One region of the Bradyrhizobium sp. HKCCYLS3077 genome, then DNA from elsewhere that is predicted to be linked to it. Evidence: predicted binding sites of a transcription regulator. Region 1 holds the regulator's gene; the other holds the start of a gene.
What was found. The regulator PhoB, encoded in region 1, activates phosphate uptake and scavenging genes when phosphate is short. The targets are predictions, from matches to a motif close to TGTCATNNANCTGTCAT.

Region 1 (8,510 bases):
CTGGCCGGCGATGAAGGAGTATGGCTTCCAGTTCCTCTTCACCAAGCGCTGGGCGCCTTCGGCCGATCCGCCGGTGCTCGGTGCGCTCGGCCCGATCTACGGCACGCTGGTGACCTCGTTCATCGCGATGCTGATCGCCATTCCCGTCGGCCTCGGCATCGCGATCTTTCTGACCGAGCTCTGCCCGCAATGGCTGCGCCGTCCCATTGGCCTCGCCATCGAGCTGCTCGCCGGCATTCCCTCGATCATCTACGGCATGTGGGGCTTCTTCGTGCTGGGCCCGTTCCTGGCCACCACGTTCCAGCCGTTCATGATCGGCCTCTGCGCCAACATCCCGGTGCTGCAGGACATCTTCGCAGGTCCGCCGTCCTATCTCAGCCTGTTCAACGCCTCGCTGATCCTGGCGATCATGGTGCTGCCCTTCATCACCTCGATCTCGGTCGACGTCTTCAAGACGGTCCCGCCGGTGCTCAAGGAAGCCGCCTACGGCGTCGGTTGCACCACCTGGGAGGTCGTGCGCAGCGTCGTCATCCCCTACACAAGGGTCGGCGTCATCGGCGGCGTCATGCTGGCGCTGGGCCGTGCGCTCGGCGAGACCATGGCGGTGACCTTCATCATCGGCAACTCGTTCCGGATCTCGTCCTCGATCTTCGCGCCGGGCACGACGATCTCGGCCGCGATCGCCTCCGAATTCCAGGAGAGCGACGGCCTGCACCAGTCGAGCCTGATCCTGCTCGGCCTGCTCCTGTTCGTCCTCACCTTCTTCGTGCTGGCGAGCGCCCGGCTGATGCTGGCGCGGCTCGAAGCCAAGGCTGGAAAGTAACCCATGACGAGCGTCGAGATGTCCACCGTCGATACGCCGGTCAATCCCATCAACCCGATCTATGCGCGCCGCCGGCGCCGCGACCTCGTCGTCCGCGGCCTGTGCATCGCCGCCGCGGCGTTCGGCGTCACCTGGCTGGCGCTGATCCTGTTCACGCTGTTCTATAACGGCCTCGCCGGCCTCAGCCTGCAGGTCTTCACCGCCGACACGCCGCCGCCGGGCGCCAGCGAAGGCGGCCTGCGCAACGCCATCGTCGGCTCGATCATGATGACCGTGATCGGCGTCGGCATCGGCGCGCCGCTCGGCCTGTTCGCTGGCACCTACCTCGCCGAATACGGCCGCAACGACCGCCTGACCTCGGTGATCCGCTTCATCAACGACATCCTGCTGTCGGCGCCGTCGATCATCATCGGCCTGTTCATCTATGGCGCCGTCGTGGTGCCGATGGGCGGCTTCTCGGCCATCGCCGGTGCGCTGGCGCTGGCCGTCATCGTGATCCCCGTCGTGCTGCGCACCACCGAGGACATGCTGCTGCTGGTGCCCAACCCGCTGCGCGAGGCAGCCTCGGCGCTCGGCCTGCCGCGCTCGCTGGTGATCCGCCGCATCGCCTACCGCGCGGCGCGCTCCGGCCTCATCACCGGCGTGCTGCTGGCGACCGCCCGCGTCGCCGGCGAAACCGCGCCGCTCCTGTTCACCGCGCTGTCGAACCAGTTCTGGAGCCTCAACCTCTCCAAGACGATGGCGAACCTGCCTGTCACCATCAACAACTTCGTGCAGAGCCCGTATGCCTATTGGAAGCAGTTGGCCTGGAGCGGAGCCCTTCTCATCACTCTGGCCGTGCTCGCTTTGAACGTCGGTGCACGCATTCTCGGCGCCGAGAGGAAAACGAAATGACCGAACTGTCCGTCTCCGTCAGTCAGCCCGCTCACACCCTTCACGGCCAGCCGCTCCCCGAGGCGCCGGCCAAGGTGACCGCGCGCAACCTGAACTTCTATTACGGCGATCATCACGCGCTGAAGAACATCAACCTGACGCTGGGCACCAACCGCGTCACGGCGTTCATCGGCCCGTCCGGCTGCGGCAAGTCCACCCTGCTGCGCATCTTCAACCGGATGTACGATCTCTATCCGGGCCAGCGCGCCACCGGCCAGCTGATGCTGGACAACACCAACATCCTCGATCCCAAGCTCGATCTCAATCTGCTGCGCGCGCGGGTCGGCATGGTGTTCCAGAAGCCGACGCCGTTCCCGATGACGATCTACGAGAACATCGCCTTCGGCATCCGGCTCTATGAGAAGATCTCGAAGTCCGAGATGGACGACCGCGTCGAGAAGGCGCTGCGCGGCGGCGCGCTGTGGAACGAGGTCAAGGACAAGCTCAACGCCTCTGGCCTGTCGCTGTCCGGCGGCCAGCAGCAGCGCTTGTGCATCGCGCGCACGGTCGCCGTCCGGCCCGAGGTGATCCTGTTCGACGAGCCGTGCTCGGCGCTCGACCCGATCTCGACCGCCAAGGTCGAGGAGCTGATCCAGGAGCTCGCGGAGAACTATACGATCGCGATCGTCACCCATAACATGCAGCAGGCGGCCCGCGTCTCCGACAAGACCGCCTTCATGTATCTCGGCGAGCTGATCGAGTTCGACGAGACCAGCAAGATCTTCACCTCGCCGAGCGATCGGCGGACCCAGGACTACATCACCGGCCGGTTCGGCTGACGCCGACAGCATTCTTCAGGAGATCAACATGGCCAGTGAACATACCGCCAAGGCGTTCGACAGCGATCTGCAGGACCTCACCCGGCTGGTGTCGGAGATGGGCGGCCTCGCCGAGCGGCTGATCGTCGATTCCGTCGACGCGCTGGTGCGGCGCGACGTGGCGCTCGGCCAGAAGGTGGTCGCCGCCGACGCCGAGGTCGACAAGCTGCAGCGCATCATCGAGGAGCGCGCGGTGCTGACGATCGCCCGCCGCCAGCCGATGGCGGTGGATTTGCGCGAGATCGTCGGCGCGATGCGCGTCGCCACCGATCTGGAGCGCATCGGCGACCTCGCCAAGAACATCGGCAAGCGCGTCGCCGCGCTGGAGAGCGACTTCCATCCGCTGAAGCTGATCCGCGGCCTCGAGCACATGACCGACCTGGTGCAGTCGCAGGTCAAGACGGTGCTGGACGCCTATGCGGCGCATGACCTGCCGGCGGCGATGACGGTGTGGAAGGGCGACGAGGAGGTCGATGCGATCTGCACCTCGCTGTTCCGCGAGCTCCTGACCTACATGATGGAAGACCCGCGCAACATCTCGTTTTGCATCCATTTGATGTTCTGCGCCAAGAACATCGAGCGGATGGGCGACCACGCCACCAACATCGCCGAGACGGTGTTCTATATGATCGAGGGCCAGCAGATCATGGACAAGCGCCCGAAGGGCGACATGACCAGCTTCGCGACCACGATCCCCGGTAACTGAGAAAGACGATTTCGACATGGGTGCGCGAATTCTGGTGGTTGAGGACGAGGAGGCGCTGACGACGCTGCTGCGCTACAACCTCGAGGCCGAAGGCTACGAGGTCGAGACCGTGGCGCGCGGCGACGAGGCCGACACGCGGCTCAAGGAGCGCGTGCCCGATCTGGTCGTGCTCGACTGGATGCTGCCGGGCCTGTCCGGCATCGAGCTGTGCCGGCGGCTGCGGGCGCGGTCCGAGACCAAGCAGCTGCCGATCATCATGCTCACCGCGCGCGGCGAGGAGAGCGAGCGTGTGCGGGGGCTTGCGACCGGCGCCGACGATTACATCGTCAAGCCGTTCTCGGTGCCGGAGCTGCTGGCGCGCGTAAAGGGCCTGCTGCGGCGCGCGAGCCCGGAGCGGCTGGCGACCGTCTTGTCCTATGGCGACATCGAGCTCGACCGCGAGAAGCGCCGCGTCGCGCGTTCGGGCCGGCCGATCGATCTCGGCCCGACCGAATACCGCCTGCTCGAATTCTTCCTGGAGCATCCCGGCCGCGTGTTCAGCCGCGAGCAGTTGCTCGACAGCGTCTGGGGCCGCGACATCTATATCGACGAGCGCACGGTGGACGTGCATATCGGCCGGCTGCGCAAGCTGCTCAATCCCGGCCGCGAGCAGGATCCGATCCGCACCGTGCGCGGCGCGGGCTATGCGCTGGATGATCGGTTCGCCAAGTCGGAGCAGGCGTGACGGGCGAGCAGGCCTGATCGCGCGGTCACGCCGTTGCCGTCTTGATCCTGTGTGATCGAGTTCCCATCATCATGGTCGGACCTCGGCAGACGCAATGATCAGGACGCTCGCTATCTTGTTGGCCTTGTTGCTTGTGGCTGCCGGCAATGCCGCAGCCGCCGAGCTCGAGGACGCCGTCGCTGCGGCGTCGAATGGACAGCCGGCGGCGGCGTTGCGCCGGCTCCAGCCGCTCGCCGCCAAGGGCGATGCGCGCGCGCAATTCAATGTCGGATTCATGCAGGCCTTCGGCCTGGGCGCCCCGCGCAACCAGGCGGAGGCGCTGGTCTGGTACCGCAAGGCCGCCGATCAAGGGCTCGCCGTCGCCCAGCATTATCTCGGCATCGCCTATTTCAACGGGGAAGGCGCCGCCCGCGATCACGGCGAAGCCGCGCGCTGGTTCAACCGCGCGGCGGCGCAGGGCTTTGCCCAGTCGCAATACATGCTCGGCCTGATGATGCTCGACGGCGAGGTCATGACCAGGGACGTCATCCAGGGTTATGCTTGGCTGGTGATGGCCGGACGCAGCGGCGTCAGGTCGGCCGGCCGCGAGATCCAGAGAGTGAAGCTCAGCGAAGCGCAGCGGCAGCAAGCCGAGGCCACCATTGCGGCGTGGCGGCCGAAGCCGGAATCGGCAGATGCCGGCATCGCCAATCCGCGCGCGGAGCAACTGCTCGGGCTCGACCGCCACTTCGGCGACGTCGTCGATCCCACCTCCTGGCCGGCATCATCGATCGGTGTCGTGACCGTGGCGCAATACAGTACGGGAGGCTCGTGCACCGGCACCTTGGTGGCGCCGCGCGTGGTGCTGACGGCGGCGCATTGTGTCTTCAACGGTCTCACCCAGGTCAGCCCCGGCAACGTCCATTTCCTGGCGGGCATGAACAAGGGCACGCCCGCGGCCTCGTCGGTTGCCGACAAGCTGATCGTCGCGCCTGAGTTCATACCGACCCAGCACGACAAATGGTCGATCGACCGCTCGCCGGCCGACTGGGCCCTGATCATCCTGAAGGATGCGCTGCCTTCGAAGCCGGTGGCAGTGAAGTCCGTGGGCCGCGACGAGCTCGCGGCTGCGACCAAGGCGGGCACGATCTCCGAGATCGGCTACGGTCAGGAGCGGCGCTATTCGCCGACCGGCCAGCGTAATTGCAGCGCCGGCATGACCAAGGACGCCCGTCTGCTGACCGTGCATTGCCTCGCCAATTTCGGCTACTCGGGCTCGCCGATCCTGGCCGAGATCGGCGGCGAGCCGGTGGTGGTCGGCATCTTTTCGGCGTTCCACGAGGAGACCCGGCTGATGTTCGCCGCGCCCGCCAGCCAGTTCGAGGCGGCCGTGCGGCGCGAGATCGCCGCGCAGAGCGCATCCGCGCGGTGAAGGAAGGGAGGAGAAGAGGGAAGAGAGTTGGACACGGGCTGGTCAATGTTTGTGCGTGACCGGATAGCGGATTGCCAAGGCAAAGATGGGAACCTCGGCCGCACGGACGACGAGGGTTGATTTGCAAGTGATTTGGGCCTGGCAGCGTGAGCCTTGCCTTTTGGCGCGGGTCTTGCTCTCCTGTCCGAGTATGACGATTTTGCCAATTGATCATCCTGGTCCCGCGCGCTGGATCCAAGCCTGGCTGCGGCCGGTCGGGCGTCGCAATGCGATGCTGCTGGCCGGTCTCGTGCTCGCCAATGCGCTCGCCTGGGCCTGGGCGTTCGCACTCTATGCCGATCGCCCTGCCATCGTCGGCACCGCGCTGTTGGCCTGGCTGCTCGGCCTCCGCCACGCTGTCGATGCCGATCATATTGCGGCGATCGACAATGTGGTCCGCAAGCTGGTGCAGGACGGCGATGCGCCGCGCGCCGCGGGTCTTTACTTCGCGCTCGGCCATTCGAGCGTCGTCGTGATCGCCACGATCGTCGTGAGCCTGGTCGCCGGCGCGGATCTGTTGCGGGAGGACAGTGCGATCCGGGCGATCGGCGGCGCCATCGGCACCTCGGTGTCGGCAGGCTTCCTGCTGCTGATCGCGTTGGCGAACCTCGTCCTGTTCGTGAACCTCTGGCGCCGCTCGCCCCGGTCCGAAACGGACAGCGCGAGCCCCGGCAACGGCCTCCTGATTCGTCTGCTGCGGCCCGTGCTGCGGGTCGTGTCGCGCGCCTGGCACATGTTCCCGCTCGGCTTCCTGTTCGGCCTCGGTTTCGACACCGCCAGCGAGATCGGTCTTTTGAGCCTGTCGGCGACCGAAGCGGCCCGCGGCGAGAGCCTGGTGCATATCCTGGTGTTCCCGGCGCTGTTCGCCGCGGCGATGGCGACCGTCGACACCGCCGACGGCATGCTGATGGTCGGCGCCTACCGCTGGGCGCTGACGGATCCCGCGCGCAAGCGACGCTACAATCTGGTGATCACCGGGCTGTCGGTGATGATCGCGCTGGTGATCGGCGGCGTCGAGGCCGCCACGCTGCTGGCGCCGCTGTTCGGCCTGACCGGAACCTGGGCCGATGTTGCGAGCGCGCTCGGTGATGGAATCGCCGATCTGGGGATCGTCGCGGTCGTCCTGTTCGGACTGATCTGGGCCGGTGCCGTGGTCTTCAACCGCCGCCCGCGCGATTCCGAGGCCGACGCGGCGCTTGCCACCCTTCGTGCGGGGACGCTAAACCCCGGGGAGATACCAAACACGACAGCATGAAGCTGTGCTGAGGGCAGGACCTCACGATGGCCGGCGCGGAGGGAATGACCAGGATGCTGTGGCTGCAGGGCGCGAGCTGCGGCGGCTGCACGATGTCGATCCTGGAAAGCGGCGCCTCCGGCTGGTTCGACGAGCTGCGCCAATCCGGCATCGACCTGATCTGGCACCCTTCTGTCAGCGAGGAGACCGGCGACGAGGTCGTCGAGCTGCTCGACGCGATCCGTGACGGCCGCGAGCGGCTCGATCTGCTGGTGCTCGAAGGCTCGGTCGCGCGCGGACCGCATCTCAGCGGTCGCTTCAACATGCTCGCCGGCACCAACCGCTCGATCTATCACTGGCTGCTCGATCTCGCCCCGCTTGCCGACTACGTCGTCGCGGTTGGAAGCTGTGCGGCCTATGGCGGCATTCCCGCGGCCGGGAGCAATCCGACCGACGCCGTCGGGCTGCAGTTCGAGGGCAGCGATGCCGGCGGTGCGCTCGGCTCCGGCTTCCGCTCGAAGCGCGGGCTGCCGGTCATCAATGTCGCGGGCTGCGCACCGCATCCCGGCTGGGTGATGGAAAGCTTATTGGCGCTCACCGCTGGCGACCTCACGGCGGGCGGTCTCGACGCCGTCGGGCGCCCGACCTTCATCGCCAACCACCTCGCGCATCACGGCTGCTCGCGCAACGAGTTCTATGAGTTCAAGGCGAGCGCGGAAACGATGTCGGAACGCGGCTGCCTGATGGAGCATCTGGGCTGCCGCGCGACGCAAGCCGTCGGCGACTGCAACCAGCGCTCCTGGAACGGCGGTGGCTCCTGCACCAAGGGCGGCTATGCCTGCATTGCCTGCACCTCGCCGGGTTTCGAGAGCACGCAGAACTATCTGCAGACGGCGAAGCTCGCGGGCATCCCTGTGGGGCTCCCGACCGACATGCCCAAGGCCTGGTTCGTCGCGCTGGCCGCGCTGTCGAAATCGGCAACGCCGCGCCGTGTGCGCGTCAATGCGACCGCCGACCACGTCGTGGTGCCGCCGAGCCGCTCCGGCGATAAGCGCAGCTCATGACGCGGATCACGGTCGGCCCGTTCAACCGCGTCGAGGGCGATCTCGAAGTCCGCCTGGATATCGACAGCGGCCGCGTCGCGCGCGCCGAAGTGACGGCGCCGCTCTACCGCGGCTTCGAGCAGATCCTGGAAGGGCGGCCGCCGCTAGATGCCCTGGTGATAGCGCCGCGCATCTGCGGTATCTGCTCGGTCTCGCAGTCGATCGCGGCAGCCGCTGCATTGCGCCAGGCCATGGGCGTGGTCCCAGCGCCGAACGGCGTGCTCGCGACCAACATCGCGCACGCGGCCGAGAACGCCGCCGATCATCTCACCCACTTCTACATCTTCTTCATGCCCGACTTCGCCCGCGACGCCTACGCGTCTCACGCGTGGCACGGCGAAGCGGCGGAGCGCTTCACTGCCACCAAGGGGGCCGCGGCCCGCGAGGCGCTGCCGGCGCGGGCGCGGCTGCTGGAGATCATGGGTGTCATCGCAGGCAAGTGGCCGCATAGCCTCGCGTTCCAGCCGGGCGGCACGACGCGTGCGATTGAGCTTGGCGAGCGTATCCGGCTGAATGCGATCGCGGCGTCGTTTCGCGGCTTTCTCGAACGCGTTGTGTTTGCCGACAAGCTCGAACACGTGCTGGCGCTGTCGACGCCGGATGAACTCGATCAGTGGCGCGACGGGCGCGGCGGCGACTTCGCGCACTTCCTTCGCCTGGCCGATGCGCTCGATCTCGCGCATCTGGGGCCGGGACCCGGTCTGCTGATGAGTTTTGGC
Region 2 (6,680 bases), on a different contig from region 1:
AAAAGAGGTCACGTCTCATACAAAGGGAGCCGGGCCATGCCCGGCCCGGCTCCCGCGTGGTTAAGGATGTCGATCAGGACGCCTTCTTGCGCAGGCTGTCGACGAACTTGATCAGATCGATCGTGCCGTCCCAGTCCTTGGTCGTGGCCGGGTGGAAACCCTTCTTCTGGCCATCCGACAGGCGATCGAACGCCGCCTTGTCCTTGGTGGGGGCGTCGAAGAACGCCTTGGCGATCGCCGTTTTCAGCTCGGCCGGCAGATCGGAATTGTAGGCGTAGGGGCCGTTGATGATCGGCGCCGACTTGTGGATGATGCGGAAGTCGTCCTTCTTCATCGGCGAACCGTCGGCGTTCTTCAGCATGCCCTTGGTGAGCATCTGCGCCAGCGTCGAATCGTTGTCGCTGGTCCACTGGTTGGCGGCGACGTCGACGGTGCCCTGCGCGAGCGCGAGGATCGCGTTCTCGTGGCTGCCGGCGAAGACGACCTTGCTGAAATAGGTTTCAGCGTCGGTCACGCCCATCTTGTTGAGCTCGAAGCGCGGCACGTTGTTGCCCGAGGTCGAGTTCGGATCGACCAGGCCCAAATTCTTGCCCTTGAGGTCCTCGACTTTCTTGTACGGGCTGTTGGCCTTGACGAAGAACACCGAGTAATAGCCGGTGCTGCCGTCGGCGTTGATGTCGTTGGCGAAGGCGTCGATCTTGACGCCGGTCAGGCGCGCCCGCGCGAACGAGGCTGAGCCATAGCTCGCGATGTGGATGTTGCCGGCGCGCTGCCCCTCGATCACGGCCGCGTAGTCGTTGGCGATGCGGAGCGTCACCTTGGTGCCCAGCTCCTTGGAGAGATAGTTGACGAAGGGCGTCCAGCGCTCGGTGACGCCTGAGGCGTTCTCGGCAGGAATGACCGCGAAGGTCAGTTCCGGATACTTCGCCTTCCAATCCTCGGCCGAAGCGGAACCGGCAAAAGCCAGCGCGGCGACACCGGCCAGAACGATGCGACGATTGATCATGACATGCCCTCTTTTTGAACGAAGTAAACAGGCCTCGTCCCCCGCACCATGCGAGATCCGAGGTGACCAAAATCGGTTTGTCAGGCGACAGCGGCTTCGCTGAGCGCCGGAATGGCAGCGGCCGGGACCGGATGGACCTTGTCCATCACCTCATCCGCTTCGAGATCGTAGAGCTCGCGCGCGATCTGCGCGGTCAGCGCCGCGGGAACGTCGTCGAACACGATCCGTCCCGTCGCCATGCCGATCAGGCGATCGCAATAGCTGCGGGCGAGATCGAGCGAATGCAGGTTGCAGATCACCGTGATGCCGAAATGCTTGTTGATGCGCAGCAGGGCATCCATCACGATCTTGGTATTGCGGGGATCGAGCGAGGCGATCGGCTCATCCGCGAGAATGATGTCGGGGTTCTGGACGAGCGCACGCGCGATCGCGACGCGCTGCTGCTGTCCACCGGAGAGCTGATCGGCGCGTTGTGCCGCGAGGGACGCCATGTCGAACTGCTCCAGGGCCGACATGGCCACCGCCACGTCCTGCGCCGGCCATAGCTGCGCCAGGGAGCGCCAGGATGGGATCTCGGCCAGCCGCCCCATCAGCACGTTGGTCAGCACGTCGAGGCGGCCGACCAGGTTGAACTGCTGAAAGATCATCGCCGAACGCGCGCGCCACAGCCGCAGGTCGCGGCCGCGGAGCGCCGTCACATCGAGATCCTTGAACAGGATGCGCCCGTCACTCACCGGGCTCAGCCGGTTGATGGAGCGCAGTAGCGTCGACTTGCCAGCGCCGGAACGCCCGATGACACCGACGAACGAGCCGGGCGCAACCGAGAATGATGCATTATCGACCGCGGCTTTCGCGCCGAACCGGCACGTCAAACCATCCACCACCAGCATGGACTTCTCCAGACGCCTCGCTTTGACTCCACCGCTAGCGTCGGGATTCTACAGTTGTGTGACAGTGACGCTGCGGTGCGACACTCGTCCACATCCAAGGTCCGCCGCTGCGAACGTCATGGAGACGTCATGCATCTGTCATACAGCGCACCCTAGACAGAGCCGTGAAGACAGACAGGACGTGAGATGGCCGGCAAGTCCCTTTCGATCGACCCTACCGTTGATTCCTCCGCAAAACTCCAGGGCGCGACACTCGGCGCCTATTGCGAGGTCGGCGCGCGCACCATCCTCCTTGACGTGGCGATGGGCGACTATTCCTACGTGGTCAACGATGCGCAGATCACCTACACAACGATCGGAAAGTTCTGCTCGATCGCGGCGATGACCCGGATCAATCCGGGCAATCACCCGATGCACCGGGCGACGCAATCGCATTTCACCTATCGGGCCAGCGCCTATTTCCCCGGCGAGCCTGATGATGCCGAGTTCTTCGCCTGGCGGAAGGAACATCACGTCACCGTCGGTCACGATGTATGGATCGGACATGGTGCCGTCGTTCTCCCCGGCCGCAGCATCGGCACCGGCGCCGTCGTCGCAGCAGGCGCCATCGTCACCAAGGACGTGCCTGCGTATACGATCGTCGCCGGCAATCCCGCGCGCCCGATCAGGCGCCGTTTTCCGATTGAGATCGAGCAGCGCCTGATCAATCTCGCTTGGTGGAATTGGGATCACGAAGCGCTGCGCCGGGCGCTGCCGGATTTCCGCAAGCTGGAGATCACCGCGTTCCTGGACAAATACGAGGCCGCTCTCGACGGCGCCCGCGCGCTGCGGCAGAGTGCCGCCCATGACTGATCTCTCGATTTTCCGCGGCCGGTGCCTGATCGGATCCGGTCTCGCCGATGCATCACTGATCGTCTCCGACGGCAAGATCGCCGCGATCGACGCGGGACGACCTGAAGCGGGACTTGCGCTTGACGCCAGCGGGCTGACGGTGCTGCCCGGAATCGTCGACATCCACGGCGACGCTTTCGAGCGGCAGATGATGCCGCGCGCGGGTGTGGATTTCCCGATCGACGTGGCGCTGCTCGACAGTGATCGCCAGGCCATCAGCAACGGCATCACGACCGTGTTTCATGCCACCACCTGGTCGTGGGAGCCGGGCTTGCGCAGCGCCGGCAACGCGCGCCGTCTGCTGGAGCAAATCGAGGCGCTGCGGCCGCGGCTCGCGGCGGATACGCGCTTTCATCTGCGCCACGAGACGTACAATCTCGACGATGAGGACGAGATCCGCGGGCTGCTCGCGGCCCGGCGCATCGATCTGTTTGCCTTCAACGACCACATGGATTCGACCGTCGCGAGCCTGGACAAGCCGCATAAGCGCCAGCGCATGGTCGACCGCACGGGCCTGTCCGGCGATGAGTTCGATATCCTGGTGGCCCGCATCGCCTCGCGAGCCGATGCCGTGCCGGCGTCGATCGCCCGCCTGGCCGAGACCGCGCGCGCGGCCGGCGTGCGCATGCTGTCACATGACGACGACAGCCCGGAGATGCGCAAGGCCTTCCGCAGCCAAGGCGTCACCATCGCCGAGTTTCCCGTCAACGAAATCACCGCGCGCGAGGCGGCTCACGGCGGCGACGCCATCGTGTTCGGCGCCCCCAACGTGGTGCGCGGCGGCAGCCATACCGGCTGGACCAAGGCGAGCGACATGATCGCGAAGGGTCTGTGCTCGGTGCTGGCGTCGGACTATTATTATCCAGCCCCCCTGCTCGCCGCCTATCGGCTCGTCGCCGACGGCATCCTTCCGCTGGCGCAGGCCTGGAGCCTGATCTCGGCAGCCCCGGCGCGAGCAGCCGGCCTGCCGGACCGAGGCTCGCTCGCGAGCGGCCAGCGCGCGGACATCCTCCTCGTCGACGATCGCGAACCGATGCGCCCCCGTGTCGTCGCGGTGGTTGCGGCGGGCAGCGTGGTTCACCTGACAGAGGCCGAACGCCTCTCCACCGCCGCCACGCCGCGAGCGGTCGCGGCGGAGTAAGCAGGACATGACCGGTTTTCCGCGTTATGCGATCTACTACACGCCGGCGGCCGACGCCGCGCTGACCGTGTTCGGTGCCAGCCTGCTGGGCTACGACGCCTGGACCGCCCGGGAACGCGGCTTTCCGGAGGGCGTGCTGGATGCTGCGCCGGATTGGGGCGACCTCACCACTGACGCGCGGAAGTACGGCTTTCACGCGACCCTCAAGGCCCCGTTCAACCTGGTCGAGACACGTCCCGAGGCCGAGCTGCGCGACGCCTGCGCGGCGTTTGCGGCAGTGCCGAGAGCCGTTCCGATCATCCGGCCCGTTGTCGATGCGATCAGCGGCTTCATCGCGGTGATCCCGGGAGACGCGTCACCCACCTTGCAGGATTTGGCCGCCGATTGCGTGCGCGCGTTCGAGCCGTTCCGCGCCCCGATGACCGCCGAGGATCGCGCCCGACGCAAGCCGGAGCTGCTCTCAGCGCGCCAACGAGACCATCTCGATCGCTGGGGCTATCCTTACGTCATGGAAGACTTTCGCTTCCACATGACGCTGACTTGCCGCCTGTCCGACGATCGGCGCGGGCCGATCCTTGGGATGCTGCGTGACCGTTTCGCGGCGCTCAGCCTGACATCGCTGCCGATCGACCGTATCGCGCTGTTCCGCCAGCCGAGCGCGAGCAGCCGGTTCAGCATCATCGACAGCTGGCCGATCACCGGGAGATAGCGGCCCTTCAATTCGCAGCGCCGGCGAAATGCGGCGGCGACTGCGGATTGAACAGCGACAGCGGCGGAGAGATATCGGCGCGGTCGCGCGGCAGGGCTTCGCGCATCTCCCGCTGCAGAAAGGCGATCAGCTTCTCGCGCACCTCGCAGCGCAAGTCCCAGGCCTGCGGCGCATTGCGCGCGCTGACGAGCGCCCGAAGCTCCATCGTGCGCGCATTGGTGTCGACGACTTGAAGATTGACCACCGCGCCGTCCCAGATCTTCGACTCCTTCGCGACCTTCTCCAACTGCTTCCGGATGCGCGGCACATCCGCCTGGTAGTCCACGTGCAGCACCACGGACCCGATCAACGAAGCCGCATCGCGCGTCCAGTTCTGGAACGGACGCTCGATGAAATAGGACAGCGGCACCACCATGCGGCGCCAGTCCCACAGCCGGATCACGACATAGGTCGAGGCGATGTCTTCGACCCAGCCCCACTCGTTCTCGATGATCACGGCATCCTCGATGCGGATCGGCTGCGTCACGGCGATCTGGACGCCGGCGATCAGGTTGCTGAGCAACGGCCGCGCGGCGAGACCGACGATCAGACCGGCCGCGCCGGCCGATGCGAACAGGCTGACGCCGTATTGCCTGACGGAATCGAAGGTCATCAGCGCAGCCGAAACGGCGACGATGATGATGAGCGTGTCGATGACGCGCTTGAAGACGCGGACCTGCGTCACATGCTTGCGCGCGAGGAAATTCTCCGCGATGTCGTCGCGAAAGCGTTTGACATATCGGGTCGACACGAGATCGACGACACGGATGGTGATCCATCCGATCAGCGCGATGGTCGTCACCACGAACAGATGCGCCAGCGCGCGGCGCCAGCCTTCGTTCAACGGCGCGAGCGGCAGCACCAGCGCCACGGCCACCAGGCAAAGCGCGAGACGCGCGGGACCCGCGGTTCTCTGCAGGATGGGAAACAGGATCGAGTTCTGTGCGCCGATCGCGCGCTTCACCAAAGCGCGCGCGACGCTATAGACCAGCAGCGCGCCGAGAATGGCCCCGATGATCAAGGCCGGTCCGACCATCCAGTCCGGAAACAGTCCGGATAGCTGCTGCACGAGTGCCTGCATGCCTTGCTCTCCCTTGGGGATCTCGAGCGCTCTCAACGCCCGAGACCGCCGGGAGAGTCGGACGGCAGCCGCAGTGCAGCATCCACATGCTGCATGGCTCGTCTGCCGGATGCGCGAGGAACTAAACCGCCTTGGTCAAGGCGCCGTCGACGATCAGGTTGGTTCCCGAGATACGGCTCGCCAGCGGGCTCGCCAGCATCACCACGCCATAGGCCACCTCTTCGGCCGTTCCCATGCGTCCCGTCGGATTCAGACCCATCGCCATTTTGAACAGATCGGGCGATCCGTTCTCGATGTTCTGCCAGATGCCGCCTTCGAAATAGGTGTTGCCGGGAGAAACGGCGTTGACGCGGATACCCTTGCTCACGAGCTGATGCGCAAGCCCCTTCGCATAATGGATCAGAGCGCCCTTGATGGCGCCATACGATCCCGCGGCGAAGTCGACCTCGAAGCCAGACACGCTGGAGATGATGCTGATCGAGGCCGATGTCGACTGCTCCAGATAGGGAACGGCCGCCGCGACCGAGTTGACGGTGTGCATCATATCGACGCGGAAGGATTTGTCCCAAGTCTCCGGCGTGTCGCCGACGGCGAGCGCACTGACGTTGCAGATCAAGCTGTCGACGCCGCCGAACTGCTTCGCCGCGCCATCCACCCAGCCCTTGAGCGCCACGGGATCGGCGACGTCGATGCCCTGCCCCCACGCCTTGACGCCCTTGGCCGCGAGCTTCGTCACGACCTTGCCGACCGCCTCTGCATCGCGCGCGCAGATTGCGACGTTGGCGCCCTCGGCGGCGAACAGCTCGGCGATCGCAAGCCCGATGCCTTTGCTGCCGCCCGTGATCAGCACGCTCTTGCCGGCCAATCCCAGATCCATGATGTTCTCCTTTTCGAATGTACGGCGTCAGCCGTGATAGCCAGCG

Region 2: a site for PhoB is predicted at 2,022-2,038, ahead of phnC (phosphonate ABC transporter ATP-binding protein). Genes of this name have one in related genera too.

Annotation. Positions count from the first base shown of each region.
Region 1 is NZ_JBNPTH010000003.1:115,079-123,588, forward strand. Features, by position in the region: gene pstC (phosphate ABC transporter permease subunit PstC) at 1-823, shown strand, start outside; gene pstA (phosphate ABC transporter permease PstA) at 827-1,717, shown strand; gene pstB (phosphate ABC transporter ATP-binding protein PstB) at 1,714-2,535, shown strand; gene phoU (phosphate signaling complex protein PhoU) at 2,564-3,280, shown strand; gene phoB (phosphate regulon transcriptional regulator PhoB) at 3,297-4,004, shown strand; gene ACQR0Z_RS12420 (trypsin-like serine protease) at 4,099-5,415, shown strand; gene ACQR0Z_RS12425 (HoxN/HupN/NixA family nickel/cobalt transporter) at 5,687-6,709, shown strand; gene ACQR0Z_RS12430 (HupU protein) at 6,736-7,752, shown strand; gene ACQR0Z_RS12435 (nickel-dependent hydrogenase large subunit) at 7,749-8,510, shown strand, end outside.
Region 2 is NZ_JBNPTH010000002.1:614,298-620,977, reverse strand. Features, by position in the region: gene phnD (phosphonate ABC transporter substrate-binding protein) at 74-1,006, opposite strand; gene phnC (phosphonate ABC transporter ATP-binding protein) at 1,087-1,896, opposite strand; gene ACQR0Z_RS08975 (chloramphenicol acetyltransferase) at 2,083-2,748, shown strand; gene ACQR0Z_RS08970 (alpha-D-ribose 1-methylphosphonate 5-triphosphate diphosphatase) at 2,741-3,928, shown strand; gene ACQR0Z_RS08965 (DUF1045 domain-containing protein) at 3,936-4,637, shown strand; gene ACQR0Z_RS08960 (mechanosensitive ion channel family protein) at 4,645-5,757, opposite strand; gene ACQR0Z_RS08955 (SDR family NAD(P)-dependent oxidoreductase) at 5,879-6,634, opposite strand; gene ACQR0Z_RS08950 (acetamidase/formamidase family protein) at 6,662-6,680, opposite strand, start outside.